One region of the Marinobacter lacisalsi genome, then DNA from elsewhere that is predicted to be linked to it. Evidence: predicted binding sites of a transcription regulator. Region 1 holds the regulator's gene; each other region holds the start of a gene.

Region 1 (5,573 bases):
GAATTCGTCATCACTGATGTCGTCGCTGTCACTGCTTTTTTCTTCTGCGCTGGCGGCCTGGCCATCCCCCGGTGTCGCGCTCTTGTCGCCGCTCTGCTTGCCATCGTCCAGGGCGTCCAGCAGTTGTTCAAATTCTTCGTCGGTGATATCACCGGGATCCTCTCCGGCCACCACGCCGGCGCCCTCCACCTGACCGGCATCGCTCTTCGGTCCGGCCTCTTTCGCGGGCGCCTCGCCCTCGGGAAGGGCATACTCATCCAGGGTCTCTATAAGGGACTCTGGCGCAAACTGCGGCTCTTCACGGTTGCGGACCTGGTCAAACATGGTATTGACGTGATCCAGTGTCTCAAGCACCACATCCATCAGTTCCGGCGTCACCGAGCGCTTGTGATTGCGCAGGGTGTCGAACACGTTCTCCGCGGAATGGCAGCAATTGACCAGTGCCTCCAACTGCAGGAAGCCGGCGCCGCCCTTGACGGTATGGAAACCACGGAAAATGGCATTGAGCAGATCACTGTCGTCCGGGTGCCGTTCCAGGTCCACCAGCTGCTCCGAAAGCTGCTCGAGTATTTCGCCCGCCTCAATCAGGAAGTCCTGGAGAATTTCTTCATCTGCATCGAATGCCATGCATTCACCTCACTTAAAAGCCGAGACTGGACAGCAGGTCGTCAACGTCGTCCTGTCCGGACACAACGTCAGACCGCTCTGCGGCGCGCATCTGGGGGCCTTCCCCCTTGATTGAGGCTTCCTTTTCCTTCAGGTCGTGGACGGTTCCGGTCAACTGGTCCACATGGCTGGCCATGACCACCAGGCCCAACAGGTTTTCTTCCACTTCCTTGACCAGCGCCGTCACCTTCTGGATCACCTGGCCGGTCAGATCCTGGAAGTCCTGGGCCAGCAGGATTTCCGACAGGTCGTGGTACATTTTTTCCGCATCGTCCGAGAGACTCTCGAAGAAACGGTCAATACGAACATAGAGTTCACGGAACTCGGATGGTGCCATTTCCCGCCGGCGCAGGCGCTGCCAGTCATCCCGTAGTGCTTTGGCCTGCTCGCACATGGCATTGGCCCGGGGCATGGCATCCTCCACCAGATCCATGGTCCGGTTGGCGGCATTGCTGGTCATTTCCACCACGTACTGAAGCCGGTCCGACGCGTCGGACATCTTTGACAGGGCTTCCTGCTGCTCCGGGTTCTGGGGCTGGATCTGGAAATTGCGAATGGCCTCGTGAAGGCTGCGCGTCAGGCGACCCACTTCACGATAGAGACTCTGGTCCCTCACTTCGCTCAGGTCGTTGATCAGGGACATCGCCCTGGCATAATCACCGGCATTGACCTGTTTCGCCAACTCATTGGCCTGCTCTTTCAGCTGGCTGGTGGTTTCAGGATCCAGGTGGGAGCCGTTTTGTTTGTCTTCGCTCATGGGAGCACATCCAGACTGTCTGTTCAGGTTTCAAAGCGCTTCTGGCGCTCTACTCAATACGCTCGAAGATCTTTTCGATCTTCTCCTTGAGTACAGCGGCCGTGAACGGTTTGACGACATAACCGTTTACCCCAGCCTGGGCAGCCGCGACGATCTGGTCGCGCTTGGCTTCCGCAGTCACCATCAGGATCGGCAGGTCCTTGAGCTGTTCGTCGGCGCGAACTTCCTTGAGGAGATCGAACCCGGACATGCCTGGCATGTTCCAGTCCGTCACCAGAAAGTCGTACTTTCCGGAACGAAGCATGGGCAGCGCCGTATTACCGTCATCCGCCTCATCGGTATTGGTAAACCCGAGGTCACGCAGCAGGTTCTTGATAATCCGCCGCATTGTGGAGAAATCGTCCACAATGAGAATTTTCATGTTCTTGTCCAATGGGACCTCCAGTTGGTCGTCGCTGGAATAATGGCCGGGCCCGAATCGTCACGGACCTGGAAAACACGGATGACACCGCTTTACCGCCGCCGGTTTCCCGGCTGATGGCGTCATTCTAGCAGCCTCAGCGTTGCTTACCGTTTCAATGTGTTATCGCGCGACATTCCGCTCTGCGGCTTGTGCCGTCAGCTTGCTCAGTCGTTCAGCAACCTGTTAAGGGGCACGCTACTGTGTTCCGGCGTCAGATGCCTGCCATTCTGAAAGGCGCCCCCGCAACCGCAACGCGGCCTGGCTGTGGATCTGGCTGACCCGGCTCTCACTGACGCCCAGTACCGCGCCAATCTCCTTCAGGTTCAGCTCTTCCTGGTAATACAGGCCGAGGACCAGCTTCTCACGCTCCGGCAGTTCCTCGATGGCGGCTGCCAGATTACGCCGGAAAGCGGCACCCGAAACCTCGTCCAGGGGATTATCCGAAGCTTCCTGTTCGTGTATCGGCAGGTCTCCGGATTCATTGAGTTCATCCAGGGAAAAAAGTCGTCCGGAATTGGCATCACTGAGGCAGGCATGGTAAGCGGACAACGTCATTCCCAGCTCGTCCGCCACCTCGTGATCCAGGGCTTCCCGACCTTCCCGGTCCTCCACCATCTTGATGGCGGCGGACACCCGGCGGGCATTGCGATGGACGGAACGCGGTACCCAGTCACCCTTGCGGATTTCATCGACAATAGCACCGCGAATGCGGATGCCGGCATAGGTCTCAAAGGAGGCGCCCCGGTCCGACTGGTACTTGGCGGCGGCTTCGAGCAGGCCCATCATGCCAGCCTGCATCAGGTCCTCGAGCTGTACCGAGTCCGGTAGCCGGGCCATCAGGTGCAGGGCGATTTTCTTGACCAGCGGCGCATGCTGCTCCACCAGTTGATGGGCATCGCGCCGACCGGTTTGATGATAGATTCCGAGACTTCTGGCCAATGTCATGTATCCGGTTAACCCATACAACAGGATTGGATCAGGCGTTTGTGCTTACCAGGCGCTCCACGAAGAACTCCAGATGCCCCCGGGGGGATGAAGGTAGCGGCCAGCTGTCGACCTGTTCCGCCAGCGCCTTGATGGCCAGCGAGGCCTTTGCCCTGGGGTAGGCGTCCAGCACGGCGCGCTGCCGCTGAACCGCCTTGCGCACTGCCTCATCGTAAGGAACCATGCCTACATATTGTAGTGCAACATCCAGGAAGCGCTCGGTGACCCGGGTCAGTTTACCGAACAGATGTTTGCCTTCCTGTTCGTTGCGGACCTGATTGGCAAGGATACGGAAGCGGTTGACGCCATAGTCGCGGTTCATCAGCTTGATCAGGGCGTAGGCGTCGGTGATGGAGGTCGGTTCGTCACAGACAACCAGCAACAGTTCCTGGGAGGCTCGCAGGAAACTGACCACGCCTTCGGAAATGCCGGCAGCGGTATCCACAATCAGCACGTCGATCTGATCACCCAGCTCGCTGAAGGCGTTGATCAGGCCCGCATGCTCCATGGGTGACAGCTGGGTCATGCGCTGGGTGCCGGAGGAGGCGGGGACAATCTTGATGCCGCCCGGGCCATTGATCAGTACATCACGGAGATCGCATTCCCCGGACAACACGTCGGAAAGATTGTGGCTGGCGGTGATGCCAAGTAGCACATCGATGTTGGCCAGCCCCAGGTCCGCATCCAGCAGGACAACACGGCGGCCCATCTGTGACAGGGCGATCCCGAGATTCACCGAGACGTTGCTTTTGCCCACGCCACCCTTGCCACCGGTGACTGCGATAACCTGAACCGGATGTGGTCTGCTCATAGAGGTTCTTGTTTCCCGCCAAGGTTCTTGTCGTTAACTGTCTTGTTCTGCAGTGCCAGGGACCACGCCGGTCAGCGCCGGGCAGTGGGACCTCAGGCACCTTCTGCCATGGTCTGCTGTTTGCGTGCATCGCGCAAGCGCTCAACGCCCAGACGAACCAGCGATGCCGAATTGGCAGGATGCAGATCCTGGGGGATCTTCTGGCCATCCGTTACCCAGGACACCGGCAGCGCGGTCTCCAGCGCGAAACCAAGTACTTCACCCAGGGTCAGGGCTTCATCCAGCTTGGTCATGATGCAACCTGCGAGACTGGCCATTTTATAGCAATGCCACATGGATTTCATGATGCGCGGCTGGCTTGTCGCCGGCACCACCAGGTGTGGACGCACCGGGTGGCGGCTTTGCGACAGCTCACGCAACTGCTCCTGACACCCGGGATCGGCGCCGGATAACCCGGCGGTGTCAATCAACACCAGGTGGCGACCAGCCAGCTCGTCCAGCACCGCATCCAGGGAGTGGGCATCGTCGACCACCCGCACCGGTACGTTAAGGATACGACCGAACACAAACAGTTGCTCGTGTGCAGCCACACGATAGCGGTCAGTGGTCACCAGTGCCAGTGAATCGGCACCATGTTCCAGTACATACTGGGCCGCAATCTTGCCGATGGTTGTGGTCTTGCCGGAGCCGGTGGGCCCAACCAGGGCATAGATGCCGCCGCGGGAAGCCCAGTCACCGCTGCCGGTTTTGAGGCCGGCCGCCAGGGTTCTCAGGGAACGTTTCCAGTTGTCTTCCAGCTTGCCGCGACCACTCTGGCGCGCCAGGGTGGCAGCCAGCTGCGGGCTCAGACCAAACTCTTCCAGGCGCTCGCCAAGGCGCTTGCGCACCGCTTCGATCGCTTCCTCGGCCGGTTTCTCCGCCGTGGTGTCGGTCTGCTCCGAGGGCCCCTTGTCGGTAATCATCGCCCTCAGGGAGGCAAGCTCACGCCGCATGACCGCAAGCTCATCATCGGCGCCCTTGATGTCAGCCGCTGACGGAGCGGCGACGGATTCCTGACGGGTCTCCGGCACCGGTGGCAGGTTGTCCACATCGAGCCGGGTGTCGCCGTTGCCAAAGCGCTGGTGCGGGTCGTGCCCCCGGTGCGGGCTGCGCAGCTCCCGAATACGGTTGCGGGAGCGGTCAAGTTCTTCCTGCAGCCGGCGATGCTGTTCCGCCTGCAGCTCCCCCAGGCGCCCGCCACTGGTGGCTTCGGCCGCGGCATCGCCCAGTTTCTGGCGCGCCATGTTTTCGTCGTAGTCCAGCGCGGTGACAATCTCTACACCGCCGTCAATCCGCCGGCTGGACAGAATTACCGCATCGTCGCCCATGGCCTCGCGAACCTGCTTCAGGGCCGCTGACATGGTTGCCGCAAAGAACCGTTTGACTTTCATCTGACTCTACCTCCCAAGTGGGCCGTTACTGGCCGACCGACGCCACAATGGTGATCTGCTTGTTTTCCGGCACTTCCTGATACGACAGCACGTGCAGGCGCTCTACCCCGTAGCTGGCAAACTTCGCCAGCACCGGCCGCAGCGGCCCGGACACCAGCAGAATCGCTGGTTTGCCCATCATCTCCTGCCGCTGGGTGCTTTCCTGCAACGACCGCTGCAGTTTCTCCACCATCCCTGGCTCAAGCACCATGCCGATGTCGTCACCACCGCCGGATTGTTGACTCTGTTGCTGACTCTTCAGCAATAACTGTTCCAGTTCCGGATCCAGGGTAATAACCGGTATCTCTTTATCGTTGCCGCAGATGCTCTGCACGATCATCCGACGCAAGGCCTGACGGGCCGCTGATGTCAGCACCTTCGGATCCTGGCTCTTGGGATGAACGTTGACGATGGCTTCGGCAA
Region 2 (5,573 bases), on a different contig from region 1:
GATATCGAGATGCCCGGCATGGACGGCTATGAGCTGACGTTTCACCTGCGGGATGATCGCTCAATCCATCAGCCATACGTGATCCTGCACACCTCCCTGAACAGCGAGATGAGCGTCAGTTACGCCCGTCAGGTGGGTGCCAACGAAGCCCTGACAAAATTCGACGCGGAGGAACTGCTACAGGCCATGCTGCGCGGCACGACCACCGAAGCTACCTGAACGCTTTCTGAAGGTTTTGTGACGACCACAAACCTGTAATGTTCATCCTGTGCAATGGGTGCTCCAACTCAAGTGAGGCAGGAGCACAGGATGACATCGAGCAGGCTGGCCAACCGCTTCCACAAGCCGGTAACCTACGCCCGCAACCAGCTCCGCGCCCTGGTGCCGGGGGAACTCTGGCAAATCAGGCGCCGTGCCCTGTTCAGTGAATTTGACCGGATGGACGCCTCTGGTCAGGCGGATATTGAAGCCAGGGTGAATTACTACAACCGACTGACTGGCCCCATCAGCCTGCCGGAAGAAGCAGAGGCCATAGGCCGGTTCACTGGCAAGCGCAAAAGCAGTGCCTACTGCGGTGACTTCCAGCACCTGATCCGCCACTTTCCCCGCCACCTGCAGGTGCACTACCGGTTCGGCGACCTGACAACCACACCCCGGGAACCCACCTTCGTCAAAAGCCGCCCTATAGATCCTGAAGCGACCAATGCCATGCTGCTGAGGCTCAATGCCATTCGCCACTTCCGTTTTTACCACGATCCGTTACCGTTCCGGGCGAAGAAACCGCTTGCGGTGTGGCGTGGCAAATCCAACCGGGATCACCGCATCGCCTTCGCCCGCCAGTTCATGAACCATCCCCTGTGCGACGTCGGGTGCACGCAGCATAAGGAAAAGCAGGCCCAGCCATGGCACAAACCCTTCATGGGCGTTGAGGAACAGCTGCGCCACCAGTTCATTGTCAGTGTGGAAGGGATAGACGTGGCCACCAACCTGAAATGGATCATGGCCTCCAATTCCCTCTGCCTGATGCGTCGCCCCCGCTTCGAAACCTGGTTCATGGAGGGCACCCTGGTGCCCGGCTACCATTACGTCGAACTGAAGGATGATCACTCCGACCTGGAACAGAAGATCGATTACTATCGACGCTACCCGGACCAGGCTGAAGCCATTATCAACAACGCCCAGCGCCATGCCGCCCGTTTCAGGGATCAGCGCCGGGAAGATCTGGTTGGCCTGCTGGTGATGGAGCGTTATTTCCAGCTCAGTGGCCAGAAAGGCCCCGTTCGGATGCCCTTGGGTATCTGAACACGCCCCCGCATCGTCACCTCCCCGCGAGCCGATGCAAGTCGTGCAACTGCAGCCCCGGACATCGGCCGGAACAACTGGTATGATCCTCAATATCAGCACGTCAGATAAGCCGAACTCACGTCATGACCAAGCCCTCGAGCCCTCCCAGTGCCGATCTCAGTTACCAGGCCATCGCCACGGTCCTCAATAGCCTGGATGCCCTGGTCTACGTGGCGGACATGGATACCCACGAACTGATCTTCTTCAACGATTACGGCAGAAAAGCCTGGGGCTCACCGGACGCCGGGAAATGCTGGCAGGTCCTGCAGAACGATCAGGGTGGCCCCTGCTCTTTCTGTACCAACCCGCAACTGGTGGACGAGCACGGCGAGCCCACCGGCCCGCTGGTCTGGGAGTTCCAGAACACGGCCAACCAACGCTGGTATCAGTGCCGCGACCAGGCCATTCGGTGGATTGACGGCCGCCTGGTACGCATGGAGATAGCCACCGACATCACCGAACGCAAGCATATGGAACAGGCGCTGACAGAAGCCAAGTCCAGGGCCGAGAGGCTGGCCTATACCGACGAGCTGACCGGCCTCAATAACCGCAGGGCCTTTTTCGCCCTGGCAACACAGAGCATCCATCAGTCCATACGTGCTGGTGATCCGGTCGCGCTCATCATGTTCGACCTGGACCACTTCAAACAGGTCAATGACCGCTGGGGGCACGCTTCGGGCGATACCGTCCTGCGGGGACTGGCGGCTACGGCCCTCAGAACAGTCAGGGACGCCGACATCCTGGCCCGACTCGGTGGCGAGGAATTTGCCGTCCTGTTGCCCGCCACCAATCTGGCACAAGCCCGCTACCTGGCGCAGCGACTGCAAGCGGCTTTCTCAAGTCAGGTTTTCGCGGTCACCGACGGAGCCGTGAGCTGCACAGCCAGCTTCGGCATCACCGCGGACGCGGGACCCGACATTGTTCTGGATGCTCTGCTGAAGCAGGCAGACAAGGCCCTGTTCCGGGCCAAGGAAGCCGGCCGCAACCAGGTGGCCAGCCGCCACTGACTCTCCGCCAACACATTGATTTCGCCGACCCACAGGACTATCCAATGGATCAGGAACGCACCCACACCGTCGACATCCACTATTGCACCGGCTGCCGCTGGCTGCTGCGCTCGGCCTGGATGGCCCAGGAGTTGCTGACGACGTTCGAGGATGACATTGGCGAGCTGACCCTGCACCCGGGCAGCGGGGGCATTTTCGAGGTTCATGTAGACGGGCAGCGAATCTGGTCCCGCAAGGAGATGGGCGGCTTCCCGGAGATCACCCGGCTCAAGCAGCTGGTGCGGGACAGGGTGTCACCGGAGCGGTCACTGGGGCACAGCGACCACAAGGACCGGAGCGAGTAGCATTATCACCTCTCACAAGTTGTTATCCTTTGACACAAAAAGCGACAAAGTGACGCCACGCAACTAGTTCTAAAACTAAAGTAATTGCCTATACTGCCGACAACAATGATAACAAATTCTGTAAAATGTCCGGAGTAAGGTATGGCTATCGGCAAGTTGTTGGGATTCAGAACCAAGGTCGGCCTCCCCTTTGTTATCACTGCATTGGCAGTCATCATTCTCGGCATTCTCAGCGTAATCACCGCCCGTAACCTGGTTTCTGGCACTGACTTTGTCGCCGACCATCTGATGCCGGCCTCCAGTGAAATTCTCAACGGGGATCGTGACCTCTACCAGGCCCTGGTTGCACAGAACGGCTACATCCGCGCCAGGGAAACCAACTCTTCCGCCGACGAACAATTGGCAGCGTTCCACGACAATGCCGACCAGGCCCGAAACCGGATCCACTCCGCCGCACAGCGACTGACCGGGACCGACTTCAGCAAGGAAATGGAGGGCTTCGACGCCGCCTTCGAGCAATGGCGCACGTCAGCCGAAACCGCGCTGGAAAGGGCCCGTATCGGCGACACCTACGGCGCCAGGGAAATCATCAGGACTGAGACCGACGAGCTGTTCGAGACCGTCAGAGGCTACTTCGACCGTACCGGCCAGGTGGCCGACAGGCTGGCGAGCGAACAGGCCGCCGCCTCTTCCGCGGAAGGCTCGCAGGCCATCACCATCACGGTAATCGTTACCGCAGCTTCCCTGATTATCGCACTGCTGGTGTTCGTTTCCGCCCTGAAAATGATTGTGGCCTCCATCCGCACCCTGCGGGACCAGCTGGATAACATCGCCCAGGGCGAGGGCGACCTGACCCAGCGGGTGCCGGTCGAAAACAACGACGACCTGGGTCAGCTGGCCGAATCGTTCAATGCCGTACTGGCGAACCTGCAGGGCATGATCCGCACCATCCAGGAACTGTCCGGAAACCTGGCGGAAGGCGCCCGGGACCTGGAGAAGTCTGCCTCTGAAAACCGTCAGGGCGTATCCAGCCAGACCGAATCCATCACCATGGTGGCCACCGCTATCAACGAGATGCAGAGTGCCATCGAGGAAGTCGCCGGCAACGCCTCCCGCGCGGCCGAAGTCACCCGGAACGCCCAGGGCAACGCCAACAAGGGTGCCGACATCGTTCAGCAGTCCGCCAGCCAGGTGCGCCGACTGTCACAACAGATCACCAAGGCAGTGGAGGTCATCCGCAAGCTGTCCACGGATTCCGACAACATCACCTCGGTACTCGATGTGATCCGGGGTATTGCTGAACAGACCAACCTGCTGGCGCTGAATGCCGCCATCGAAGCGGCCCGGGCCGGTGAACAGGGCAGGGGTTTCGCGGTGGTGGCCGACGAGGTACGCACCCTGGCCCAGCGTACCCAGCAGTCCACGGAAAACATTCAGGACATGATCACCACCCTGCAATCCGGCGTGTCGGACATCGTGTCGGTGATGGAAACCGGCAGCGAGCAGGCCAGCTCCACGGAGGCCCTGGCCTCCGATGCGGAAGGCGAACTGGCCTCGATTCTGGAGGCCATGAATGATATCAGCGACGTGAACTCCAGTGTGGCCTCTGCCACCGAGGAGCAAACCCAGGTCATCGACGAGATCAACCGCAGCATTACCCAGATCAATGATCTGGCCAACGAAAGCGACCAGCGTTCAGCGGACCTCAATACCATCAGCGAGTCCATGGCCGGGTATGCCAGCAGCCTGAAAGAACAGGCCGGGCGCTTCAAGGTCTGATCGGCAGTCGACAGTGGCCGCCCCGGACGAACGCCGGAGCGGCCACGTTATCGGGCGTCTGCCTCAGCCGTTGATGAACACCGGCCCGAAGCCGACGTTCCAGAGAAGCACGGAACCCACCCTGGTGGATACCAGAATGACCAGAGCCACCGTCAGCAACGCGCCGGCATACATGATGGCCCGCTCCCTGGGAATGTCCATCACGATCGGCAGGCCGTCATACATCAGGTAGGCTCCGTAGACCGCGGCGGCAAGAAACACCATCGCATTGAACCAGGGCACGGGATAAAGCAAAGCAAACCCCGCCAGGAACAGTGGTGTGCAGGAGTAGGCGGCCAGGGCAATGCCGTTGGACGCGTCCGGCTCTTCCCGCGCGCCGTAAGTCCGGGCCATCCAGTTAACGGCATAGCCCAGGGCAAACACGCCAACCAGCATGGCGAGGTAGGTCAGTACGCTCAGTTGCAGCGCGCTGCCAGGGGCCAGTTTGATCAGCGGCTGATCCGTACCCACGGTCCAGCCAAAGTGGGCGGTGGAAATGTAGGCGCAGACCGGGCCGATCAGGGCCAGAATCAGCACATAGGCTACGTAGAGCCGGGCAGGTTTTTCGTGCTCCCGGCGAATGTCAGCCCACTCCGAATCCGGGTGGGTGAAAAGACCGAACACATGATTCAATAGCATGATCCAGGGCCTCCGATTGGTCTTGTTGTTTGGCTGGCGGACGGTCTCCGGCAATGCCGAAGGTTTTCCAGCCTTGTTGCCGATGCCAATCACCAGCAACTGACCAATTTACGAACAGCCCGGCGAAACTGCTCACTGTCGCCTGGAATCCTGCCGGGACAGCGTTGTCCCTGGATAGTATGGAAGAGTCCACAGACATACCCGCGAGGTACGCCGTCCGATGATCACCGCGCGGGAGTCTTGCCCTCGGAACGATGACTGAAGATACGGGAGCTGAGCTCCTTGTAGCGTTTGACGATGCCCTCAATCCGGTCGAGGCTGTCGCAGGTAGCGGACGGGTTGTCGTCCGAAAAGCGAGCGCCGTAGATGCGGCGGCCTGCTGTATCGCGGATATTGGAGATGGTGGCGGTGGCCTTCTCTA
Region 3 (5,573 bases), on a different contig from region 1:
CTCGGTGGTGACCTGGGTGATCTCCTGTGATCCGGTGAGGGTCAGGATGGCGGACTCGCTGATGCTCTCCATATTGCCGGCCAGTTCGCGGGTGACCGAAACCTGTTGCTCTGACGCCGTGGCTATTTGTGTTGCCATATCGGAAATGCCGTTCACATCCAGAAGGATATCGGCAAAGGTCTGTTCCATCTCTGATGCCTGCTCGCTGGTCTGATTCGCCAGCTTGTGACTGGCGCTTATGGAACGGCTGGCGCTGTCGGTAATGTCTCTGAATCCGTTGATGATTTCCTCGATCTGCGTGGTGGACTCATGGGTCTGTTGAGCGAGGGTTCGGACTTCATCGGCCACCACAGCAAAGCCACGGCCATGCTCGCCGGCCCGGGCGGCTTCGATGGCGGCGTTGAGGGCCAGCAGGTTGGTCTGGTCTGCCACTTTGCGGATGACATCTACCACGTCGCTGATGGTGCTGCTGCGGTTTTCCAGTTCCTCGATCACCTGGTTTACTTCCTGCACCGAGCCGGCCAGATCGCGGATCTGGCGCACACTGGCGTGCAGTACCTGCTCACCGTTGCGGCTCTTTTCCATGGCGCTGCCAGACGCTTCCGCCACCTGCTGGGTGTTGCGGGAGATTTCCTCCGATGTGGAGGACATTTCCTCGGTGGCGGCCGCAACCTGCTCGATCTGTTGCTGCTGGTCTTTCACCTGCTTGGTGTTCTGGTTGGCGGTGGAACTGGTCTCTTCGGTGGCGGTGGCCAGTTGCACACTGGCCCTGTCGATCTGCGCCAGAGCCTCTCCGAAGCGGCTGAACAGTGTGTTGATGGCCTTGGCAATGGTGCCGGTTTCGTCCTTGCTGGATACCGGAATCTCCCGGGTCAGGTCCTTTTCATCCATGGCGTACTGAACGCCGGTCAGCAATTCGTTCACCTGCCGGTGAATGGCGTGGATGATGAGAGACATCAGAGCGATCACGAAGAGGATGGCGGCCCCGGCGATCACCAACGCACTGATCAGATCGTCTCTTGCCCGACCAACAGCCTTCGCAGCCGCGATCTCAACCCGGGACAGCGTTTCCTGGCGAATAATGTTCAGTGCCTCGATGGCCCGGGTGGACGTTTCAAACCATTCGTTCGCGTCCAGTGCATACATACCGGAAGCACTGCTCAGCAAAGTCTCCCGTTGCGCCTGGAGTGCCTGCACTTCAGTGCCAGCCACAAATCCGCCCAGCCTGCGGTGCAGAGGGTCGTCAGAGGCGAGCATGTCAACGGCATTGCGGTACCAGGCGTCCTGTTGACCTTTCAATGCCGCAGCCCGGCCCACGGCGGGAAGGTCGAAATTACCGGAGCGGATCAACGCAGCGCCAGCGGCACGCTCTCTGCCGGCCATTTCGGAGGTTTGCGCCAGGGCGTAGTAGGCATTGATCTCGCGGGTGAGCGCGGCATCTGTGGAGCGACGGACCAGCAGGGGGACCCTGTCGATGATCTCGGTGATCAGTCCGGTATAACGCTTGCCGGCCTCGGCGCCGTTCAGGTCCCGACGGTCAACGTCCTGCCGGAGGGCGTTCAGGCGGTTCAGCTCAGTATCCAGGCGTTCAATACTCCCGGTAACGATGTCATCAAGATCCGTCTCAGCCCGCAGTGCCTGGACTTCTGAACGATAGTCAGACAGGGCGCTGTTGGCCTGCTGACGCTGGTTCCCCAGTATTCGTCTGGCTTGCTGCTCGGCTTCGGACCCCGGCTCGGCAGCCAGCATCACAGCCGAGCGGCCTCGTTCTTTCTGCAGGGCTTCCACCAGGGGATCACCGATTTCGGCCAGCTTCACCATGGCCTTTAACTGGCTCATGTTCCGGTACTCGGCGGCATCTTCAGTAATGCTGATAATGGCAAAGAAAATGATGACAAGAAGCGCCGGCAACACCAGGGTGATCAGCTTGCCGCGCATGGATAGGTTATTGATGACGTTCATGAGACTGCCCCTTCCTTAAGTCTTGCCGCCATTGTGGGTGAGGGTGCCAGGGGTTGGTATCGGCACCATGGGGTAAACGAAGAGGTAGTTTCTGAATGAAAGGATGTGTAACGCCTTGTTATATCTTTGAATATAAAGATAAAAATTCCTGATAGGGGATAACCCGTAGGGTACTACCATATGGGTAATCCGTAGCCCCTCACCGCTGTGCTGATAACGGTCAAGGCGTCGCCCATGCGGAAAGGATAGGGTCTCCGGAAATATTCAGTTTCCGGAGAACACCATGGAACTTGTCTGCCCCGCCGGCAGTCTGCCCGCCCTCAAAGCGGCTGTAGATAATGGTGCCGATGCCGTCTATCTCGGTTTTCGGGACAGCACCAACGCCCGTCAGTTTGCCGGCCTCAACTTCAATGACAAACGGGCTTCCGAGGGCATTGCGTATGCCCACGCCAAAGGCACCCGGGTGTTCTGTGCCATCAATACCTATCCCCAGCCCCAGGGTTGGCAGACGTGGACGTCCGCGGTTGATCGTGCCGCCAGCCTGGGGGTGGATGCCGTTATACTGGCCGATATGGGGCTGCTGGATTATGCCGCCAATCGCTACCCGGACCTGCCCCGGCACCTGTCCGTACAGGGCTCGGCCACCAGTTATGAGGCGCTCCGGTTCTACAAGGACAACTTCGATATTCGCCGGGCGGTGTTACCCCGTGTGCTTTCCCTCGATCAGGTCAAAGGTGTGGCAAAACACAGCCCGGTGGAGCTGGAGGTATTTGCCTTCGGCAGCCTCTGCATCATGGCCGAAGGCCGGTGTTACCTGTCGTCGTATCTCACCGACGAGTCCCCCAACAGCAAGGGCGCCTGCTCGCCGGCCAAGGCCGTGCGATGGGAGGAAACCGGCGATGGCAGCCTGGAATCCCGCCTCAACGATGTGCTGATCGACCGTTACGCCCGGGGCGAGTCGGCCGGTTATCCAACGCTGTGCAAGGGCCGGTTCGACGTGGAAGGCGACATCTACCATGCCATTGAGGAGCCGGTCAGCCTGAACACCCTGGATTTGCTGCCGGAACTCAAAGCCCTGGGCATCAGCGCCGTCAAGATCGAAGGCCGCCAGCGCAGCCCGTCGTATATCGCCGATGTGGCCCGCACCTGGCGCCAGGCGCTGGAGCGGTTGGAAAGGGGGCCGGAATTCGCCGTCGACCCAGCCTGGCAATCCACCCTCGCCGGGTTGTCCGAAGGTGGGCTCACCACATTGGGCGCTTACCATCGCAAGTGGAAATAAGGTGCTGAGATCATGATGAAATTATCTCTGGGCCCCATCCTGTGGTTCTGGTCCAAACAAAGTGTTTTTGATTTCTATGCGAAGGCAGCCGAATGGCCGGTGGATACCATTTATCTGGGCGAGGTGGTGTGCTCTCGCCGGCGGGAGCTGAAACCGGATGACTGGCTGGACCTGGCCCGGGACCTGAAGGCCTGCGGCAAGGATGTGGTGCTCTCCACCCTCACACTGATCGAATCAGAAGCGGATCTGCGTCGCCTGCGCCGGTTCTGCGAGCAGGACGAGTTCCTGGTGGAAGCCAACGACCAGAGTGCCCTGCAGATGGCCATCCGGAATGACCTTCCGTTTATCACCGGCCCCTCCATGAATATCTACAATACGGCCACCCTGAAAATCCTGGCCCGCCAAGGGCTGCAAGGCTGGAATCTGCCGGTTGAACTGGGCAAGGAAACCCTTGAACAGCTCATCAGGGAGTTGGAAGCCGAAGGGCTGGACCTGCCCGCAGAGGTGTTTTCCTGGGGGTTCCTGCCCCTGGCCTGGTCTTCCCGCTGCTTTACCGCCCGCCATTACAACCTGCCCAAGGATAACTGTGAGTTCCGCTGCCTGGAGCATCCGGATGGTATGGAGCTGCGCTCCCGTGAAAGCCAGGAGCTGTTCCGGCTCAACGGGACCTCGACCCTGTCAGGTTCCCGTTATGACCTGATGCGGGAGTTACCGGATATGGCGCGTATGGGGGTAGGCACGGTGCGCCTGAGCCCGGAACACCAGGGTATGGATGAGGTGGTGCAGCGCTTTGATCAGGTACGCCAGGGTATAGTGCCGGCCACCGACCCGCTGCAACTGGTAGAGGCACCGCCCTGCAACGGGTACTGGTATGGCAGGCCCGGTATGGACCTGGTGGGCTGATCCCGCTCAGTCTTTAATGGCTTGAACGCCCGGGAAACGGTCGGAAACGTAGGTGCTGTGGCACTGGATGCAGTTCCGTGTCATCTCGCCAAACAGCTTTTGCTGTTCGTCCGTATCTTCGGTCCGGCCCGCCTCCGCCAGTGCGGCGGCAAGCTCGTGGAACTCCTGGTCCAGTTTTACGAAATCCTCGGGCACGGCGGACATCAGGTCTTTACGGTCCTGGTCGGTCATGGACTGAGAGAGGATGAAACTGTCGTGGATCTGCTGGGCGTTCTCGGCAACATCCTCATGCTGGCCCATGACCATGGCAGAATGAATCGTGGTCATGGCAGCCTGTACGGAGCGCATTTCTTCTTGTAACAGCCGACTCAGTTTATCGGTGAGCTTGGGGGTAACGGGCTCTGCCGCAAGTGAGCTGGTTGAGAGTGACAGGCCCAGCAGCAAGGCTGTCAGCAACTTTCCACTTCTGGTCGTCATTTCATTGATTCCTTTTACTTGCAGGTTTTAGGCACCATAGCAGTGACGCTATGCTTTGTCAGGGACGGGTGCTTTTGCCCACCCCAAATCCTCAAGAATCCCATAGAGTGCCGGCAAGGCAATCAGGATCAGCACGGTGGACACCAGCAGGCCGAAAACCACGGATATCACCAGTGGAATCACTGCCATGGCCTGGGTGCTGGTTTCCGCCAGCAGTGGCAACAAGCCCGCTACGGTGGTGCTGGTGGTAATCAGGATGGCCCGGAAGCGGGCCCGGCTGGCGGCACCGGCAGCTTCCTGTGCACTCATGCCCTGTTCCCGGTAGCTCTTGATGAACTGCACCAGCAGGATGGCGTTGTTCACCACTATCCCGGCCAGTGAAGCGGCACCAATCAGTGACGGCATGGACAGGTTGTAGCCCATCAGCAGGTGGCCCCAGACGGCTCCCATAAATGCGACCGGAATGGCCAGCATCACAATGACCGGCTCCAGGTAGCTGCGGAACTGGAAAGACAGGATCAGGAAGATCCCCAGCAGGCCGATCAGCAAGCCTCGGGCGATGGACTGGCCGGTTTCCCGGGAGCGGGCGGTCTGGCCTTCTACCTGCAGGGTGATTTCCGGCCATTGCTCCTGAAGTTTCGGGAATACCTGGCTCTGTAAATCCGCCACGATGGCATCGGCGTTGGTTGTCCGGCCGTTCACATCGGCAGACACGGTGACCGTGCGCAGGCCGTCAATCCGGGTCACCTGAGCCCACTGGCGTTCCTCGGTTATATCGGCCACCTCCCGCAGGGGCACCATCTGGCCCTTGCCGGTGGTGATCACGGTGTCTTCCAGAAACTGGCGGGTATTGCGCTCGGCGCTGGTCTGGCGCACCAGGATTTCGATGTGCTGATCGCCAATCTGCACCGTATCCACGATATCCCCGAGCAGCCCGGTTCGAATCTGGCTG

Evidence for each region. The regulator FliA, encoded in region 1, starts transcription of late flagellar genes. The targets are predictions, from matches to a motif close to CTAAAGTTTNNNNNNNNNNNGCCGNTAA.
Region 2: ACFOZ5_RS11965 (methyl-accepting chemotaxis protein) is a predicted target of FliA. The motif match lies at 2,771-2,798, and genes of this name have one in related genera.
Region 3: ACFOZ5_RS09295 (methyl-accepting chemotaxis protein) is a predicted target of FliA. The motif match lies at 2,019-2,046, and genes of this name have one in related genera.

Annotation. Positions count from the first base shown of each region.
Region 1 covers NZ_JBHSDI010000010.1:11,645-17,217, reverse strand. Annotated here, with positions in the region: gene ACFOZ5_RS05970 (chemotaxis protein CheA) at 1-627, opposite strand, end outside; gene ACFOZ5_RS05965 (protein phosphatase CheZ) at 641-1,423, opposite strand; gene cheY (chemotaxis response regulator CheY) at 1,473-1,856, opposite strand; gene ACFOZ5_RS05955 (RNA polymerase sigma factor FliA) at 2,082-2,831, opposite strand; gene ACFOZ5_RS05950 (MinD/ParA family protein) at 2,863-3,681, opposite strand; gene flhF (flagellar biosynthesis protein FlhF) at 3,774-5,111, opposite strand; gene flhA (flagellar biosynthesis protein FlhA) at 5,137-5,573, opposite strand, start outside.
Region 2 covers NZ_JBHSDI010000015.1:71,399-76,971, forward strand. Annotated here, with positions in the region: gene ACFOZ5_RS11945 (chemotaxis protein) at 1-219, shown strand, start outside; gene ACFOZ5_RS11950 (glycosyl transferase family 90) at 310-1,302, shown strand; gene ACFOZ5_RS11955 (sensor domain-containing diguanylate cyclase) at 1,428-2,351, shown strand; gene ACFOZ5_RS11960 (SelT/SelW/SelH family protein) at 2,396-2,695, shown strand; gene ACFOZ5_RS11965 (methyl-accepting chemotaxis protein) at 2,837-4,474, shown strand; gene ACFOZ5_RS11970 (Yip1 family protein) at 4,538-5,152, opposite strand; gene ACFOZ5_RS11975 (PilZ domain-containing protein) at 5,377-5,573, opposite strand, start outside.
Region 3 covers NZ_JBHSDI010000012.1:168,943-174,515, reverse strand. Annotated here, with positions in the region: gene ACFOZ5_RS09295 (methyl-accepting chemotaxis protein) at 1-1,962, opposite strand, end outside; gene ubiU (ubiquinone anaerobic biosynthesis protein UbiU) at 2,246-3,241, shown strand; gene ACFOZ5_RS09285 (U32 family peptidase) at 3,254-4,144, shown strand; gene ACFOZ5_RS09280 (cytochrome c) at 4,151-4,621, opposite strand; gene ACFOZ5_RS09275 (efflux RND transporter permease subunit) at 4,670-5,573, opposite strand, start outside.